DNA from 4 places in the Brevibacillus sp. 1238 genome. Region 2 is predicted to be linked to each of the others. Evidence: riboswitches for the same ligand, from Rfam matches in the RefSeq annotation. Region 2 holds a riboswitch; each other region holds the start of a gene.
The links. Region 2 has a riboswitch for S-adenosylmethionine ahead of M2298_RS08505 (homoserine dehydrogenase). Riboswitches for the same ligand answer to the same signal wherever they lie in the genome.
Positions count from the first base shown of each region.

Region 1: linked by a shared signal. The riboswitch ahead of M2298_RS22935 (homocysteine synthase) and the one ahead of M2298_RS08505 (homoserine dehydrogenase) in region 2 are both predicted to bind S-adenosylmethionine.
Region 3: linked by a shared signal. The riboswitch ahead of M2298_RS07945 (aminotransferase class I/II-fold pyridoxal phosphate-dependent enzyme) and the one ahead of M2298_RS08505 (homoserine dehydrogenase) in region 2 are both predicted to bind S-adenosylmethionine.
Region 4: linked by a shared signal. The riboswitch ahead of metH (methionine synthase) and the one ahead of M2298_RS08505 (homoserine dehydrogenase) in region 2 are both predicted to bind S-adenosylmethionine.

Region 1 is NZ_JARXWC010000013.1:37,580-42,032, forward strand. Features, by position in the region: gene rnjA (ribonuclease J1) at 1-283, opposite strand, end outside; gene M2298_RS22920 (YqzG/YhdC family protein) at 570-908, shown strand; gene M2298_RS22925 (SCO family protein) at 911-1,534, opposite strand; gene M2298_RS22930 (rhodanese-like domain-containing protein) at 1,616-1,927, opposite strand; SAM riboswitch class I at 2,490-2,598, shown strand; gene M2298_RS22935 (homocysteine synthase) at 2,689-3,990, shown strand; gene M2298_RS22940 (ArsR/SmtB family transcription factor) at 4,225-4,453, shown strand, end outside.
Region 2 is NZ_JARXWC010000003.1:195,445-199,897, forward strand. Features, by position in the region: gene M2298_RS08495 (cyclase family protein) at 1-115, shown strand, start outside; gene M2298_RS08500 (DinB family protein) at 144-659, shown strand; cobalamin riboswitch at 825-1,022, shown strand; SAM riboswitch class I at 1,723-1,828, shown strand; SAM riboswitch class I at 1,977-2,087, shown strand; gene M2298_RS08505 (homoserine dehydrogenase) at 2,167-3,429, shown strand; gene M2298_RS08510 (hypothetical protein) at 3,463-3,615, opposite strand; gene M2298_RS08515 (CapA family protein) at 3,717-4,453, opposite strand, start outside.
Region 3 is NZ_JARXWC010000003.1:77,590-82,042, reverse strand. Features, by position in the region: gene M2298_RS07950 (trans-sulfuration enzyme family protein) at 1-1,132, opposite strand, end outside; gene M2298_RS07945 (aminotransferase class I/II-fold pyridoxal phosphate-dependent enzyme) at 1,129-2,292, opposite strand; SAM riboswitch class I at 2,388-2,513, opposite strand; gene M2298_RS07940 (pyridoxamine 5'-phosphate oxidase family protein) at 2,602-3,057, opposite strand; gene M2298_RS07935 (DUF5665 domain-containing protein) at 3,232-3,540, shown strand; gene M2298_RS07930 (hypothetical protein) at 3,547-4,453, opposite strand, start outside.
Region 4 is NZ_JARXWC010000002.1:119,434-123,886, forward strand. Features, by position in the region: gene M2298_RS04375 (YcdB/YcdC domain-containing protein) at 1-1,393, shown strand, start outside; gene M2298_RS04380 (YjcZ family sporulation protein) at 1,463-1,570, opposite strand; SAM riboswitch class I at 1,780-1,880, shown strand; gene metH (methionine synthase) at 1,997-4,453, shown strand, end outside.

The DNA.
Region 1 (4,453 bases), on a different contig from region 2:
GCACGTTAATTTGTTTGAAAATATAAGGAATCGCTCCGATGTGATCCTCATGTCCGTGCGTTAACAAAAGTGCTTTAATCTTGTGCTGGTTGTCCACCAAATAGGAAATATCGGGGATGACCAGGTCGATACCGAACATTTCATTTTCGGGGAACTTCACCCCGCAGTCAATGATGATAATTTCATCCTCATACTCGACGCAATACATATTTTTTCCGATCTCGCCGAGGCCGCCCATTGCGAAAATCTTAACGTCGCTCAAACTCTTTCCTCCTAACTTCATCGTGCATGATTTTGGGAACCCGAACCAAGCATGCCATTCTTATTGTAACACAACGCGAGGCGTTCGTTTCATCCTGTCTTGTTAATTCCACACATTCATCTTCGGTCAATATTAGAAAACTGATACGCGGTATCTCCAACTCGAGCAAAAGCTGGGCATCAAGCGACTGCTCCGGCCGCAAGCCCCCTTTTGCACGTGTAAGGATTTTCTACGAATGACCGCTTTAAAAAGACTTCAGACTACATGGCAAGCCCGTTTTCCAACACGAAAAAGGAGAGCCTCCGCCATGCATTCTTCCATGAACATGTTCCTCACGCGCAGCTTTCTCGCTACACTGGCCGCAAGTTTGCTGCTGTTCTTTTTCCAGTATGCCCCAGCAAATGCCCAGCCGCCATATGCCAAATGGGGCAGATTGGCGATGCAGGAAACGATGCAAAAATATCCGCACGCGCAAATCGTAGACTATTTGCATGTCGGGCGCATAGCAAAAACGCCCACCACGTCAGAGGAGACGTTCAAGCTCTTGCTCCAGCAGGGCAATCGCAGGTGGGCGCTTCTTGTGCATATTGAATTTGAAAACCAAACGGAACGAGTCGTGAACATCACGTACGAAGAAACCGTCTGAGTCTAGTCAGCGAGCTGTTCCATTTCTTTCATCATTTGCTCCATGTCCATGTCCGCCGCCATGCCGTAAGCACGGCGCATGTTGCCGTCACCGTCGACGAGGAACATGCGGGCGGTGTGGGCAAAAGAACCGTCAGGCTGCTTCAGTACCGCGATCCCGAAGTCTTTCGTTACTTTTTCCACCGCCTGGGCATCTCCGCGCAAAAACTTCCAGCCGCTTTGATCAGCCTTGAACTTCGCTGCATACTGCTGCAAAACCTCAGCCGTATCAAAGTCGGGGTCGAAGGTGATCGAGACAAACTCAACCTTGTTGCCGAACAGCTTTTTCTCCTTCAACTGATCCTGAAGCTTGGACATGTTGTACGTCGTTGCCGGGCAAATATCAGGGCAATTGGTAAACATGAACTCGACAAGGCGCACCTTGCCTTTGCCTTGCGAGAACGTATAGGAAGTTCCGTCACTGTTGTCCAACGAAAAGTCCGCGATCGGCTTCATCACCGGAATCGGATCTTTTGCCAAGTATTTGTAGCCGAACACACCTACAATCGCAAGGATAATCAAGCCTGCCAGCACCGTAAACCAATGGCGCTGCAACGCTGACCCTTGTTGCTGTGCTCCTTCACTCACGATTTCCTGCCTCCCCTGCACATCTCATGCGCCATCCCGCTTTGCTTGCAGCGGCGAGCAGCGCACATTTTCTCTGTCTTTCTAGACTTCTTTTTCCCCAGGCCATGCCAGCATTCCGCCTACCATATTGGCAGCGTCAAAGCCAAGCTCACACAAATATTCAGTTGCCCGGTGGCTGCGTGCGCCGCTTCGGCACACCATGATGACCGGAATGTCTTTGTCCAGCTCGTCGGTGCGATGCGGCAAAAAGCCGAGCGGAATCAGCTTGGCCTCTTTGATATGGCCTTCGTTCCACTCCTCCACCTCGCGTACATCAATCACCTGAAGCTGTTCTTTTGCCGCGAGCTTTTCCAGCAGCTCTTGTGGTGTAATTTCCTTCACGCCATGGCTCATCGCGTTTTTTCCTCCTATATGTACAATCGTTTAGTCGTTTTCTGCCATTTCCATCATATCATAGGCCCCAGGCGTTTTCTAACGGCGGGAGCTGCGAAAGCGCCGAGATATAGGGGCAATTTTGTGACAGCAAGGCTCGGTTGCTTGCAAGTTCAAAGAATTTACAAAAATGACCATAAAATTATAAAATTACAAGTAAAAAACCATGTCTGCCAGTTCATGAAAAAGAACGCTGATAATTGATGAAGCTTAGCGTGAGGGGGAGTTATTTCTATGATGTATGTCCTTGGAATTTTGGCTGTTTGCACTCTGGCTGCGGTCCTCTTGTATGCCAAAAAAGGAAAACAATCTCGTGAGGCAACTCATTTGGTTTCAGATGAAGGAAACCCTCATACAAACCATGTAAACAGAGCTTACCAGACAGGCTCTCTGGATCTTATGGGCAACAGCATGAACGGGTAAATCTTTAAAATCCACAAAATCCACCCCGATAACTTAATCATTTGATGTTGACAGCGAAGTATGGTTTTTCATACAATTATGACAACAACTGAAAGCTACATTTTCATCAAGAGCGGTGGAGGGACAGGCCCTATGAAACCCGGCAACCAGCAAGCGAGTCTTGCGCGGTGCTAATTCCTGCAGAATCCATAGATTCTGAGAGATGAACGCACACCCGCGCATAGCCGGAGCCTTCTTCTACTCAGGAGAACGCTCCGTTTTTTTATTTCCTTACCCCCATATAAAAAGGAGAGATGATCATGTCTGACCAACAACAATGGAAACCGGAAACGCTCGCCGTACACGGCGGACAGGAGGTAGACCCGGTAACAGGCTCGCGCGCGGTTCCGATCTACCAAACGACTTCCTACGTCTTCCGTGACACGGAGCATGCTGCCAACCTGTTTGCTTTGAAAGAGTTCGGCAACATTTATACGCGCATCATGAATCCGACCCAAGACGCATTTGAAAAGCGCGTCGCTCTGCTCGAAGGCGGCGTAGGTGCGCTGGCAACCTCTTCCGGTCAGGCAGCCATCACCTTCTCGATTTTGAATATTGCGCAAGCGGGCGACGAGATTGTCGCATCCAGCAGCTTGTATGGCGGGACGTACAACCTTTTTGCCCATACGCTGCCACGCCTGGGCATCAAAGTACACTTTGTGGATCAGTCCAATCCGGACAACTTCCGCGCGTTCATCAACGATAATACCAAGGCGCTCTTTTGCGAGACGATCGGCAACCCTCGCATCGACGTGGCCGACTTGCAGGCAATTGCGGACATCGCGCACGAAAACGGCGTGCCGCTGATTGTCGACAATACATTCGCTTCGCCAATCCTGACCCGTCCGTTCGAGCACGGAGCTGACATCGTCGTTCACTCCACGACCAAATTCATCGGCGGACACGGCACGGCGATTGGCGGCATTATCGTAGATTCCGGCAAATTCGACTGGAACAACGGCAAATTCCCTGGTCTGACGACGCCAGACCCAAGCTATCACGGAGTCGTTTATACAGAAGCAGTCGGCCCGCTCGCCTACATCATCAAAGCGCGCGTGCAACTGCAACGCGATATCGGCGCTGCCGTAGCTCCTATCAACTCTTTCCTGTTCCTGCAAGGTCTGGAGACACTCCACCTGCGCATGGAGCGCCACAGCCAAAACGCACTCGCGGTAGCGAAATTCCTCGCCGAGCATCCGGCAGTGGAATGGGTCAGCTACCCAGGTCTTGAAGGCGACGCCAACTACGCACTCGCGCAAAAATATTTGCCAAAAGGCGCTGGCGCCATCCTCACCTTCGGCATCCGCGGCGGCGTGCAAGCAGGCAAAACATTGATCGAATCCGTAAAGCTCTTCTCTCATTTGGCAAACGTAGGCGACTCCAAGTCGCTCGTTATCCATCCGGCGAGCACGACGCACCAGCAAATGAACGAAGCGGAGCAATTAACGGCAGGAGTAACTCCCGGATTGATCCGTCTGTCTGTCGGAACAGAGGCGATCGAAGACATCATCGGCGATTTGAAGCAAGCTTTGGAAGCAGCTGTTGCCGTGAGCAAGGTATAGGTTTTCCTACAACACCATACCTTTTCATTCAAGCGAAAACGAAAAAACCACTCTCGTCAGGGAAGTGGTTTTTTCGTTTTTTTGTGTCTTTCACTGGATAGTCTCAACTAAATCAGCAGAGAAAAAAGAACAGATGCGAAAATCATTGAACTATTCATTCGAAATAACTTGAATTAACAGTTCGAATATTTTAGAATTTGATCTATGAAAAAAATGGGAAAAGGGTGATCCGCTTTGAAAATATGGAACATCGGCAGTGCACGCACCACCTACCAGCTCGACTTCGCTTGCTCACCGCTTTTTGAAGCCGCACTCGGAATCGCCGTCGCCACTTACGATCAGATTCACCACACGCTGGAGCATCCGCCTGAGCACTGGAGCAGCATGCTGAGCGCGCTTCCGCAATCCGTCGAGCTTGAAGTTGATTACGCCAAAAGGCACAACACTTGGAAGACGTTGCTGC
Region 2 (4,453 bases):
TCTGCGCGATGTGCCACCGGGCCTCTACTTTATGGTGGCTGCTCCGCTGAAGCTTGTAGGAACAGATGCGGCTCCTGCGCGGGTGCTGCTGTTTGAAGGCTGGCAAGAAGGATAAATAGAGAGAAGCCGAGGAGGACATGAGCATGCTGATCCGCCCAAACCGGGAGGAGTACCAAGATTATTTTGCTACCTACGTCAGTCAAGTGCCAGAAGGTGATCTGCTGACGATTCTCGAACAACAGGCAGCACAGACAGGGGAGATGTTCGCCGGATTGACAGGGGAACAAATCGATTATCGCTACGCTCCGGGCAAATGGACGGTAAAAGAAGTGCTGGGCCATATCATCGATACCGAGCGAATCATGAGCTATCGCTTGCTGAGAATCGCCAGAGGGGATCAGACTGAGCTGGCGGGGTTCGATGAAAATACGTATGTAGCAGAAGGCTTCTATCAGGAGCGCAGTCTGACGGATTTGCTCGCAGAATACAACGCTGTGCGACAGTCGACGCTGGCCCAACTGCGGGGGATTGCTGCCGAGGCGTGGACGAGAACGGGCACAGCAAATGGCAATAAGCTGTCGGCACGCACATTGGCCTATATTATCGCCGGACACGAGGCGCACCACTGTAGAATTTTGCGGGAACGGTATTCGCTGTAAGCCGGGAGAAGCCCGCTGTTTCGCTTTCTGTGTGTCGCTTTTCGTTACTCGTTTTTCGCTTTCCAGCTGTCGCTGCGTGTTCCTCGCTATCTTTTCGCTGCCGCTCGCAACTCGCCCTCCCTATCTCGGCAATGGTAGGGTACAATAACAGTAGTGATTTTTCCAATTTCATATGTGGGAACAGGTTCCTTGAGGTATATCGCCGCAAGGATAATAGGGAAGCTCGGTGCAAATCCGACACGGTCCCGCCACTGTAAGAGGGGAGTTTTGCGCATACAGGCCACTTGTCCAGACTTGGATGGGGAAGGCAGCGCCAGACGATGATCCCAAAGTCAGGAGACCTGCCTGTTTCGACGACACTGATGGACCTACGGGAGATAGGGAGGTGTTAGAGGACTCGCCATGACAGCAGGGGGACGAATACGTTTCTCTTTGCTTGCGCATTTTCTAACGATCGTATCGGTCGTCGGAAAATGCTTTTTTTGTTTGGGGGATTGGTGTGGTCTGTCGAAGGGGGCAACTTGTCTCGAAATTGATGCGATTAATCGAGGCGCTGGAGTAGCTTCGCGATAGAAGCGGCTAAAATCGAAAGAGCTGAGCTGAAGCTGCCTCTCGCTTGCAGCGGTTCGTCGAATGGACCAGGGCGTCTCGCGGTTGATCTACCTGTCAAAGAGGCTACGATGACTCGCGATTAAATTCAACTTGACTAGATCTTGTACGAATGTGAGGGATCGCAAGCTTGCGAACCGGAGCCTTTTTAAGGATATCGTTGCCAGATTGTCGCCGTGAAAAAGGAGGGAGTGGCGTGGTTCAGCTTTTCATATGTCCATGGTGCGGCTATGTTGAAGAAAAAGAGGTGCCAGAGGAAAGCGAAGCAGGAATCGTTACGTGCGCTTGCTGCAACATGGCAGAAGTGGAAAGTGTGTTTGCGCGTGGAAACGGCTGCTTTGCTGAGGGGGTTGCCGTTCTGTCTTCCTGCTTGCGAGTCTTGTCAGCAAACAAAAAGAATTGTGTTGACGAATGCATTGGAATTTCTTAGAATAGGCTCAATAGCAAATCATAGTTCTTATCCAGAGAGGTGGAGGGTCTGGCCCGATGAAGCCCGGCAACCGTTGCTTTTGCGACAAGGTGCCAATTCCTGCGGGACGTTTCGTCTCGATAGATAAGAAGCGGGTGCCTCGTAGCAGTCAAGACGAACCTTCTTCTTAGCGGAGAAGGTTTTTTGATGTATGAAAAAGTGGGAACGAGGCAAACATTTGCCCAATTTCAAAGACAAGAGAGAACTGACATCTAGCAAAGAACAAAAATTCATAGTTTTCTTTATCTAGAGAGGTGGAGGGACTGGCCCGATGAAGCCCGGCAACCGTTACGCAGTTTGTGACAAGGTGCCAATTCCTGCAGGACGAAAATCGTTCTGGGAGATAAGGAGAAGGACCTTGATGCCAAACCTTCTTCTTAGCAAGAAGGTTTTTCTTATTTTTCCAAAACATGACATGAGGTGGTAATAATGAGCGCAGGTGTAATCAAAGTAGGATTGCTGGGATTGGGAACAGTAGGGGGCGGCGTCATCAAAACGATTCGCTCGCAACAGGAGAAGCTGGCGCAGCGGTTGGGCAAACGGATCGAGATTGTCAAAGCATTGGTTCGCGATTCGGAAAAAGAACGGGCGGTTCAGGTTGATCCTGCGCTTTTGACTACCGATTTTGAGGATGTGCTAAAAAGCGATGTGGACATTGTCGTGGAGGTAATGGGCGGTGTCGAGCCTACGTATGATTACGTGCGTGCCCTGATTGAAAAAGGCTGCCATGTGGTAACGGCGAACAAAGAGCTGCTCGCCAAACGCGGCCCTGAGCTTGTCGATCTGGCTAACCAGCATCAGGTGCATCTGGCTTATGAAGCGAGCGTAGCTGGCGGGATTCCGATTTTGAGTGTGCTGCGGCAGTTTTTGCGCACAAATGACATCCAAGGAGTTCGCGGTATTCTCAACGGGACGACGAACTTCATCTTGACGAAAATGGAGGCGGAACAGCTCTCTTATCAGGAAGTGCTGAAGCAGGCGCAGGAGCTGGGCTATGCGGAAGCTGATCCGCGTTCGGATGTGGAAGGTTTCGATGCCATGTACAAATTGTACATTCTCGCGCAGCTTGTGTACGGGGAGTCGTTGCCGCTTGCGGATGTCGTGCGTAAAGGAATCGCCGATTTGTCTGCCGGACACATCCGGATCGCAAGCGAGCTGGGTTACCGGATCAAGCTGATTGCCCAGGCACAAAAAGCCGAGCAAGGCATCCGCCTATCGGTTCAGCCGACTGTGCTGCCCATTGCCCATCCGTTGGCGCAAATCCAGGATGCGTTCAATGCGGTGCAGCTCTCCGGGAACATCGTGGGCGACCTGTTGTTTACGGGCCGGGGTGCAGGCGAACTGCCGACCGCAAGCGCTGTCGTTGAAGATTTGGCTTACTTGTTGACCCAGCCATTTACGCCGCATCCTGTTTGGACAGAAAAAAATGCCGCGGCTCAGTTGGAGCAAGGGCAAGACGAACGGGTGCTGTGTTATTTGGAAGGCTCGTGTATCGCCGCCACACCTGATCGCGTGCTGCATTTCTTGCGGGAGGCTGGCGTGAACGTGACGAAATTGAAGGTGCAATTCGACTTGGGCGGTGTGCTGCGCGCGGGCTTGATCGTTACAGGTATTCGCGCAGAGCATGAGCAAGTGCTGAAAAGTGACTTCGGACTTTCCGTGCGCTGCTTCCCGCTGATCGAATCGGCATAGCTCGCAGTCTGTCTAGATCAGCGCTGATCCTTTCTACTTGCTTTTTTTATCCGAGAGCTGTTGATCGGTATCTGAAGGCCCGTTTTTCTGATTGCCGGGGAAGACGACTTTTTCCCATTTGGTCATGAAATAACTGCAGAGTATAATAAGGCCGATCGCCGATACGGTGATAATCAATCCGGTCATATGTGCCGCCTCCTTTTCGCTGGAAAAAGTGGTTCTACTATGGTCTACGAAAGCAATATGGAAAAGTTTCGCCAAAAAAGGCAACGGGCACGCCTCATTTATCATGAGCGTGCCTGTACGTGACCATCGGCTTCAATCTGAACGTTTTCCGACAGTGATTCGATTCGTTGCAGAAGCGCTGCCCCATCCGTGTCATTCATCGGTACCGCTCGTCCCAGCTCGGCATGGAACGGGAGCATCGTCAGTTCACAGGAAGCGTCTTTTGTGCAGCTTGCTTGCAGTACCATCGTCTGCCACGTTTTTGGCTCCGTCGAGCGGGTGAAAATGAAATTGCCCAAACTGTAGGCAATCCACTTGCCGTTGTAGCGTTCAAAGCCTTGCAGGACGTGAGGATGACCACCGACGATCAAGTCTGCTCCTGCGTCAATGTAAGCTTTGGCCAATTCTTTTTGGTGATCGACGGGAAAGTCTTCCCGTTCCTTGCCCCAATGGGCGATCACGACGACGAGATCAGCGTGTGCCTTTGCTTGTTGAATCGCTTGGACGGCTTTGGCGGAATCATAGGAGCCAGCCAGTCCAGGCTGTTTCTCCGTGGCGAACCAGCTGACTTCGGGAATGACCCGGCTGAATCCGAGCAAGGCGAGCTTGATGCCGTTTCGCTCCACCACGACGGGAGTGAAGGCTTCCACAGAGTCTTTGCCGCCGCCGAGGTAAGCGATCCCGTTTTTGGCAAGCGCGTCAAACGTGTCGAGCAATCCGGCCACGCCCTGATCCATCGAATGGTTGTTTGCCAGGTTGACCGCATCGATCCCTGCTGCTTTCATCGCAGGCGCAGCCA
Region 3 (4,453 bases), 120 kb from region 2:
CTTCCAAAGCCTGTTTCAAGTCTGCCAGCAAATCGTCCGCGTCTTCCAGACCTGCGGACAACCGGATCAAACCGTCTGTAATGCCGCGAGCTTGCCGCTCCTCTGCCGGCATCGCCGCATGCGACATCATGACCGGATACGAGAGAATCGTCTCCACCGCGCCAAGACTGACCGCTACAATCGGCAGCTTTACGCGGTCAAACAACGCTTTTGCCCGCTCGCGGCTCCCGACGTCAAAAGACAATACGGCGCCGTGGCCGCTCGCCTGTTTTTGCTGAACGAGATGTCCCGGATGCTCAGCCAAGCCTGTATAGTAGACGCGGCTCACTTCGGGGTGGCAAGAAAGCCATTCCGCCAAAACTCCGGCAGACTTCGTGCTGACATCCAGACGCGCTTTGAGCGTCTTCAGCCCTCTCATGACCAGCCAGCAATCCTGAACGCCGAGAACGGCTCCCATGCCGTTTTGGATGAGGTACAGCTGTTCGCCGAGCGCTTCATCGCGGGTTACCGCCAGACCCGCGACAACGTCGCTGTGGCCGCCGATAAACTTGGTTGCACTGTGGATGACGATATCCGCCCCCAGCTCCAATGGCCGCTGATAGTACGGCGTCAGGAACGTGTTGTCCACGATGACGAGCAGGTCATGCTCTTTCGCAATGGCGGAAACGGCAGCGATATCGGTCACTTTCAACGTCGGATTGGACGGAGTTTCCAGATAGACCCCTCTGGTAGCCGGAGTGATCGCCGCGCGCACCGCTTCCGTCTGTGTCGCATCCACAAACGTGACGGAAATTCCCATTCTCGACAGCACTCTCGTCAGAAAACGGAAAGTGCCGCCGTACACATCTTCCGCGACCACGATATGATCGCCCGCCGAAAAGAGCATGAACACACTGGAAATGGCCGCCATGCCGGAAGAAAAGGCGAACCCGCGCGCTCCGCCTTCGAGTGCGGCGATCGCTTCTTCCAGCGCATGTCTCGTCGGGTTCCCCGAGCGGGCGTAATCGTATGTGCCCGGCTGATCGATATCAAACTGATGAAAAGTGGAAGCCTGGTAAATCGGAACCGACGACGCACCTGTAAACGGATCGATGCCTGTGGAGCCATGCAAAACTTTTGTCGCGAAATTCATCGAACAGCCCCCCCAACGACGAGACTTGCATCCAACGCTTGAAACAAATCAGCGATCAAATCATCCGGATGTTCAATCCCCACCGAAAGCCTCAGCAATCGATCGCACACGCCGACATACGCCCGCACTTCCTCAGGGATGTCTGCGTGAGTCTGTGTCGCCGGGTACGTACACAACGACTCTACCCCGCCAAGACTTTCCGCAAAGGAGACGACGCGCAAATTTTGCAGAAACAAGCCCACCTGCTCCTGGGAGCGTACCCGGAACGAAACCATGCCGCTGTATCCGCTCGCCTGGCTCGCCTGAATCTCATGCCCGGGATGCTCTTCCAGTCCGGGATAAAACACTTCGGCAACGGCTGGATGTTCTTTCAGCTTTTTCGCTACCGCGAGCGCATTCGACTGGTGTCTGTCCATGCGCAGCGCCAACGTTTTCATGCCGCGCACCAGAAGCCAGCTATCCTGCGGCCCCAGCACGGCGCCGATCGAATTGTGCAAAAACCGGATTTTTTCCGACAACTCCTCGCCCTTTGTAACGATCAACCCTGCCAGCACATCGTTGTGTCCGCCCAAATACTTCGTTGCGCTGTGCAAAATCACATCAGCCCCAAGCTCTAGCGGGCGTTGACAATAAGGAGTCATGAACGTGTTGTCTACAATCGTCAAAAGCCCGTGTTGCTTGGCCAGGCTGGTTATTTCACGAATATTTGTAATCTGCATGAGCGGATTGGTCGGCGTCTCGACGAAAATCGCTTTCGTCTCTGCGCGCAGCGCCTTGTTCACCGCTTCCAGATCGCGCAAATCTACGTAAGTAAAAGCAAGCCCGTAACGGGAAAGCACTTGTTCAAACAAGCGATACGTCCCGCCGTACAAATCGAGCGATACGATGAGGTGATCGCCTTGGGAAAACAACCCCATTACCGTATGGACTGCCGCCATCCCGGACGCGCAGGCAAAGCCGGCATCGCCTCCCTCTGCCTCAGCGATTGTCTCTTCCAAAACAGAACGGGTAGGATTCGCCGTCCGCGTATAGTCAAAACCTGTGCTCTGTCCCAGCGCCGGATGGCGATAAGCGGTAGCGTAGTAGACGGGGAAGCTCACCGCACCCGTTTTCTCATCTTTGCCTACGCCTGCCTGAATCAATTTTGTTTCCAGTCTCATACCGTAATTCTCTCCCTCCAATGATGTCGAGGGGCATGAAAAAAGCCCCCTTTCCTCTGAAAGAAGGCTTTGTTTACGTCGCCGTAAGCAAGACCTTCTCATCTTTCAGAGTTAAAAAACTCTGCAGGAATTAGCACCATTATCTCCCCGTATGAACGAACATACAGGTGATTGGTTGCCGGGCATCATCGGGCCAGTCCCTCCGCCTCTCTGGATAAGAAGTTTGCTATTCAATTTGAATGACCTAATACTAAAGGATAGCGCTGTTTCTTGTCAACAAGATTTTCCACAAGAGTGTGACAACCGCGCCTACGCTTTTTTCAAGGCGTCCATGACCTGATTGTCCAGCTTCGCTGCGGCATTTTTGTCGTATGTCTTTTCGTACTGAGGCTCTACGGATATGCGCGAACCGTAAAACATCACGTCTCTGACAGAGTCAATCGCAATCTCCGCCATCGCAAGCTTCAGGGGAACCCCTTCCAGCCGTTCTGCCTTTAGCTCGGCGCGCCCGTTGATCGCAAAAGAAGAGCCTGCCCCGATCAAATGCAGCACGACCTGCGGTTCTTTGGCGATATTGGCGAGAATGCGGGAGCGGCTGTCTACAGCAAAACGGATGAGTCCGCTGTTCACAGCAAAAGTCCAGGACAAGGAACTGACGGATGGCGCACCTGTCTCGTGATCGACTGTGGCCAACGTCACAAAGCGCTCTTTTTGCAGGAGCGCGAACAGTTCTTCCGATAAGGTTTGGGATACGGTTTCAGCCATTCGGATGCCTCCTCGTATACTTTTGTACGTCTATTGTACCCCTCCCGCAAGCCGGAGGCAAACCTTTCCTCCCCGCCTTGATTCTGGTCGGCTTTTTCCCTAAACTGGTAGAAAACAATGCTTCCAGGAACAAGGAGGTTGAAACAAGTGGCTCCTACGCCTACAGATCGGCTCATGCACAAAATAGATCAAGTCCTCCACGAGCTTCAGGAAGTGCGGAAAATGAACGAGCGCATGGATAAGATCGCCATGTTTTTGGAGGATATCCGGCTTGCTGATGTCATCCAAAATTACACAGCCCCGCGCAAGCTGCTCTGGATCAATTTCCTCGCAGGTCTTGCCCGGGGTCTTGGTTTGACGATTGGGACTGCTATCGTTCTCGCACTGCTCGGTTCGCTACTGACACAATTTCTCTCGATCCCGATCCTCGGCGACTACATCCGCGAACTGGTCGATTACGTCCAGACTTACAAACAGCCGTAACAGCAGCTACTTGTCTTTCTTTTTGTCACGATCGTCGTCATCTTCGTCACGATCGCGGTCATCGTCGTCCCGATCGTCATCGTCCCATTTGCCATCGTGTTTCTTCCAGAAGCCGTACGCTTTGCCATTCGGATGCTTGTGCTTCTTCTCATCCTCATCATGCTCAGGCGGCGCGACGATGACCTTCGTGCTCAGGACGATGTCTGCTTGCTTGACCAGCTTGTCTTTTACATACAGTTCAAGCTGAATCGCTTTGGCCGTGTACGAGCGATCTTTGTACGTCAATTCCAGCGTGTACTCGCCCTTGTCATTGGGCTTGATCTCTTTTTTCTTGCCGTCTGGTTTAATCGCGAAAAGCTTCGCCTTTTGCTTTTTGTCCCAGCCCTTGACGGTACCTTTCAGTTCGATCTGCTTTTTCTTTATGTCGTGCACAGCTGTGCCCGCAATGCTGTAGTCTACTTCCGGATTGTTGTCCGGTGTCTTTTTCGGCTCAATCGCAATCGAGTCCTCGTCCACCTTTTTCCCGGCCTCATACACTTCGATCACAGCCTTGCTGCTCTTGGCATCCGTCGTCGGATTCTCGAAAGTCACACTGAAGCTGTCAACGTTATCGAGCAGCTTTTTCAGGCTGGCCTCTTTTCGCACGCCGTTATACGTGACGACAACCCGCTCCGCCCCGTGCTTGACAATCCCTTTGACTTGCCACTCTGCTTTTTTCGCGTCATAAACCGTGAACATATGGAGCAGCCTGTTTTTGTCCTCTTCCGTTTGCGCTACGAGCTTTACTTTCTCCGTGTCGGCAAGCACGCTTCCCGCAAAAGCCTGAACAGTCACATACTGCTCGGCGGACGTACCGACGGCAGGGAAGCTGACGGTAAACGAGTGCTCGCTGGTCGGCACCGTCTCGATGATA
Region 4 (4,453 bases), on a different contig from region 2:
ACTGAATCCGTTCCCGGTTGTCTACAACAAACAGCTGACTCGAGATGGCTGGGCGCTGGTTTTGGGCAAAGTGAACGACGAAGGCCAGACAGCGATGGTGAGCGAAATCGGCAACGGGCAAGACATCGATCTGTACCGGATTCAGCGGGACCGCAACGAAGAAGCGCAAAAGCCAAATGAAGCAGAGGCGTTAAAGCAAGCGAAGCAGCTTCTCGGCCGATTGCTTGGAGCTGACAGCGCGAACTATCGCCATGTGGAATCGAATAGCGCGGAAAAATTCATGCGCTATCATAACGGATTACCTGTCATGGAAGATGTGCTGGATATTGAGCTGGGCAGCTCCGGACGTCTTCTGATGTTCAGCAAACCGACGAGAGCGTATTCCCCGTCTTCGTTCCCGGATGCTGCGGAAGCTGTGGCGAAAAGCGCCGCCGAAAACGAGCTGGCCGCAAATATGAAGCTTGTATACGTGCAGCACATGTCCGAAGGGAAGGCGCTGAAACAGCCGACACTGGAATACAGGGCAGCGGTTTCCTTTTTCCAACAAGGAAGGCCGGTTTTCCTTGATTGGTACATTGATGCGCATAGCGGCAAGATCAACTACGGTACGGGAAACAACGGCTTTGCCTACGATCAGCTGCAGCGGGAGCAGCCGCAGGCAGATGCGTTCGAGACACACGAACAGCCTGTCATCGTGCGTACGAAGGAAGAGGCGAAGGCGCTTTTGCAAACGGAATTTGGCGTCAACGTCGAAGGCATGTCCTATCGGGAATCCGTAGATGATCACCAAAAGAACAAATCATTCAACTGGGCAGATAGCAAAGACCGCTGGCATGAAGTGACGATCGACGCGAAGACGAGCCAGGTAGTTGGGTTGCGCGTTCCCCGCACAAATACGCAAGTGACCGTGAAGCGCGAACAGGCCGAGCAGGCAGCCGTGTTCTTTTTGGCCAAATACGCCGATCCGGGCGTAAAAGAAGTGCAGCTTGCACAAGTGATGGAACCTGGCGCAGCCAATCCGGTTTCGTCAGGCAACTGGGTATTCCGCTATGTCATGAGCAAGGATGGGATTCCGGTGTTGGACAAGGGGCCAGATGCCGCTTACGAGGTGTCGGTAGACCCTTCGACCGGGAAGGTAAACAGCTTCCGGAATTGGCGAGAGACTCACAAGTTGATAGAGCTTCCTTCGTCAGCCGAGGTCGTTTCCAAACAAAAGGCTGCCGAGTCGTTTTTGCGCGTCATGCCACTCAGGCTTGTTTACCTGTTAAAAGATCAGGAAAACGATTGGCTGGATCGTCCGAGACTCGCGTACATTCCGTGGAGCGAGGAAGAGCTGGCAAGCAGTTTCATTACCATCGATGCCAAAAGCGGCGAGGCTGTAATCGAGCCGTAAGGACAAGAAAAAGAGGCTATCCCGCAAGCCAGCTGGAAGGCGGGGGGATAGCCTCTTCTTGTCATTTACCTAGCAGTCGTCACACGAACACCCAACAATGACCAGCAGGATAAACAGTACGAGCACCAGTGCGAAGCAGTCTCCAAAGATGCCATTTCCGCAGTAAGATGTACTCACGTTTGTTCCCCCTCCTTTCCGTTATGCTACAGTCTATACACGATCGCACAGATTGGCGTGGGCGGATGCCCGGTAAGCACAAAAATGGGCGCAGTCGGGGAGAAAAGCAGTAAATAATAGACAAATTCTCAATTGACGTAGACAGGACGCGGTGTTAAGATACTGTCAAACATGAAACCTGAAAGTCAAAAATGAATACCATGGTACAACTCTTATCAAGAGAGGCAGAGGGACTGGCCTGATGAAGCCTCGGCAACCGGTTAAAATCCGGTGCCAATTCCAGCAAAGCTACGGCTTTGAAAGATGAGAGGATGGTTCAGGCGCAATTGTATCCGCGGACAAATCCTCTTCTTTCAAAGAAGAGGATTTTTTTGTGCAAAAAAACTGCCGAGAATAAACGCCGCAAGGGAGAAAAGGAGTACGTCAATGAAACCCACTTTTCGCGAACAGCTTTCCCGGAAAATTCTGATTCTGGACGGTGCGATGGGCACGATGCTGCAACAGGCGAACTTGACCGCCGATGATTTTGGCGGCGAAGCCTACGATGGTTGCAACGAGCTTTTGAACTTGACGCGACCAGACGTCATTCGATCCATCCACGAAAAATATTTGGAGGCGGGAGCGGACATCGTCGAGACGAATACATTCGGAGCCACCTCCGTCGTGTTGGCCGAGTACGATGTCGCCGACAAGGATCTGGAGTTAAACATCGCTGCGGCCCGCCTGGCGAAGGAAGCCGTAGATGCCTATAGCACAACCGAGTGGCCGCGATACGTGGCAGGGGCAATGGGACCGACGACGAAAACGCTCGCTTTGACAGGCGGCGTCACCTTCGAGGAGCTGGTGGAGTCCTACTATCGTCAGGCAAAAGGACTGATCATTGGCGGAGCCGACGTGCTGCTGCTGGAAACATCGCAGGATACGCTGAACGTCAAGGCGGGGGGAATCGGCATCCGCAAAGCGTTCGCAGAGCTGGATGTGGAGTTGCCCGTCATGCTGTCCGGGACGATTGAACCGATGGGCACGACTCTTGCCGGTCAAAACATCGAGGCGTTTTATATCTCGCTTGAGCATTTGAAGCCCGTGTCCGTTGGGCTGAACTGTGCGACCGGCCCCGAGTTCATGCGCGACCATCTGCGCACGCTGTCCGGACTGGCTCAATGCGGAGTGAGCTGTTACCCCAATGCGGGCTTGCCGGATGAAAACGGACATTACCATGAGACGCCGCAAGGGCTTGCGACGAAAATGCGCGCTTTTGCAGAACAAGGCTGGCTGAACGTGGCGGGCGGCTGCTGCGGAACGACGCCCGACCATATCAGGGCGATGGCAGAAGCATTGAAAGACTGCAAGCCACGTCAGGCTGTCGATCAGGCTGTCAGCGCGGTATCCGGCATCGAAGTCGTGTACGTGGAAGATGACAGTCGCCCGCTGTTGGTAGGGGAGCGCACAAACGTCATCGGTTCGAAAAAATTCCGCGACTTGATCGCCGCAGGCCAATACGAGGAAGCGTCAGATATCGCCCGGGCACAAGTAAAACGCGGCGCTCACGTCATCGATATTTGTTTGGCTGACCCGGATCGGGATGAATACGCCGATATGGAAAAATTCCTGCAATTCGTCGTGAAAAAGGTCAAGGCTCCGCTGATGATCGACTCGACGGATGCAAAAGTAATGGAGCTGGGCCTGCGCTATTCCCAGGGAAAAGCGATTCTCAACTCGATCAACCTGGAAGACGGCCTGGAGCGCTTTGAAGAAGTAGCGCCGCTGATCAAAAAGTTCGGAGCGGCTGTAGTCGTCGGAACGATCGAGGAAGCGGGCATGGCTGTCACGCGCGAGAAGAAGCTGGAAGTGGCGAAGCGCTCGTACGATATTTTGGTCAACCAGTACGGAATTGCCCCGCAAGACATCATTTTCGACCCGCTGGTGTTCCCGGTCGGTACAGGGGATGAGCAGTACATCGGTTCCGCCAAGGAGACGGTTGAGGGGATTCGCCTCATTAAAGAAGCGATGCCGCTGTGCAAAACGATTCTCGGGGTCAGCAACGTGTCTTTCGGGCTGCCAGCAGCGGGCCGCGAAGTGCTCAACGCCGTGTTTTTGTACCACACGACGGTTGCCGGACTCGATTTTGCCATCGTCAATACAGAAAAGCTGGAGCGCTACGCGTCGATTCCCGAGGATGAGCGCAAGCTGGCGGAAGCGCTGCTGTTCGAGACAAACGACGAAACACTGGCTGCATTCACCGAATTTTACCGCCAGAAGAAAAAAGAAGTGCGGGTGGAAGCTTCCACGCTGACTTTGGAAGAGCGCCTCGCCCGATATGTCGTCGAAGGCTCCAAGGATGGCTTGACTGACGATTTGAAGCTGGCTCTGGAAAAGTATGCGCCGCTTGAAATTATTAACGGCCCGTTGATGTCAGGAATGGAAGAGGTCGGCCGCCTGTTTAACGGAAACCAGCTGATCGTAGCGGAAGTGCTGCAAAGCGCGGAAGTCATGAAAGCGTCCGTCTCGTTTTTGGAGCCGTTTATGGAAAAGAGCGATGCGGCGGCCAAAGGCAAGATTTTGCTGGCGACAGTCAAAGGCGACGTGCACGACATCGGCAAAAATCTGGTGGAAATCATTTTGGCAAACAACGGCTACAACGTCGTGAATCTGGGGATCAAGGTGCCGCCTGAGCAACTGATTGCCGCTTGCCGGGAAGAGAAGCCGGATGCGATCGGGTTGTCCGGTCTTTTGGTCAAATCGGCCCAGCAAATGGTCATTACCGCGCAAGACTTGAAAGCAGCGGGAATCGATGTGCCGATGATGGTCGGAGGTGCGGCTTTGACGCGCAAATTCACTTCCAACCGGATCGCGCCGGAATACCACGGAATCGTGTTGTACGCC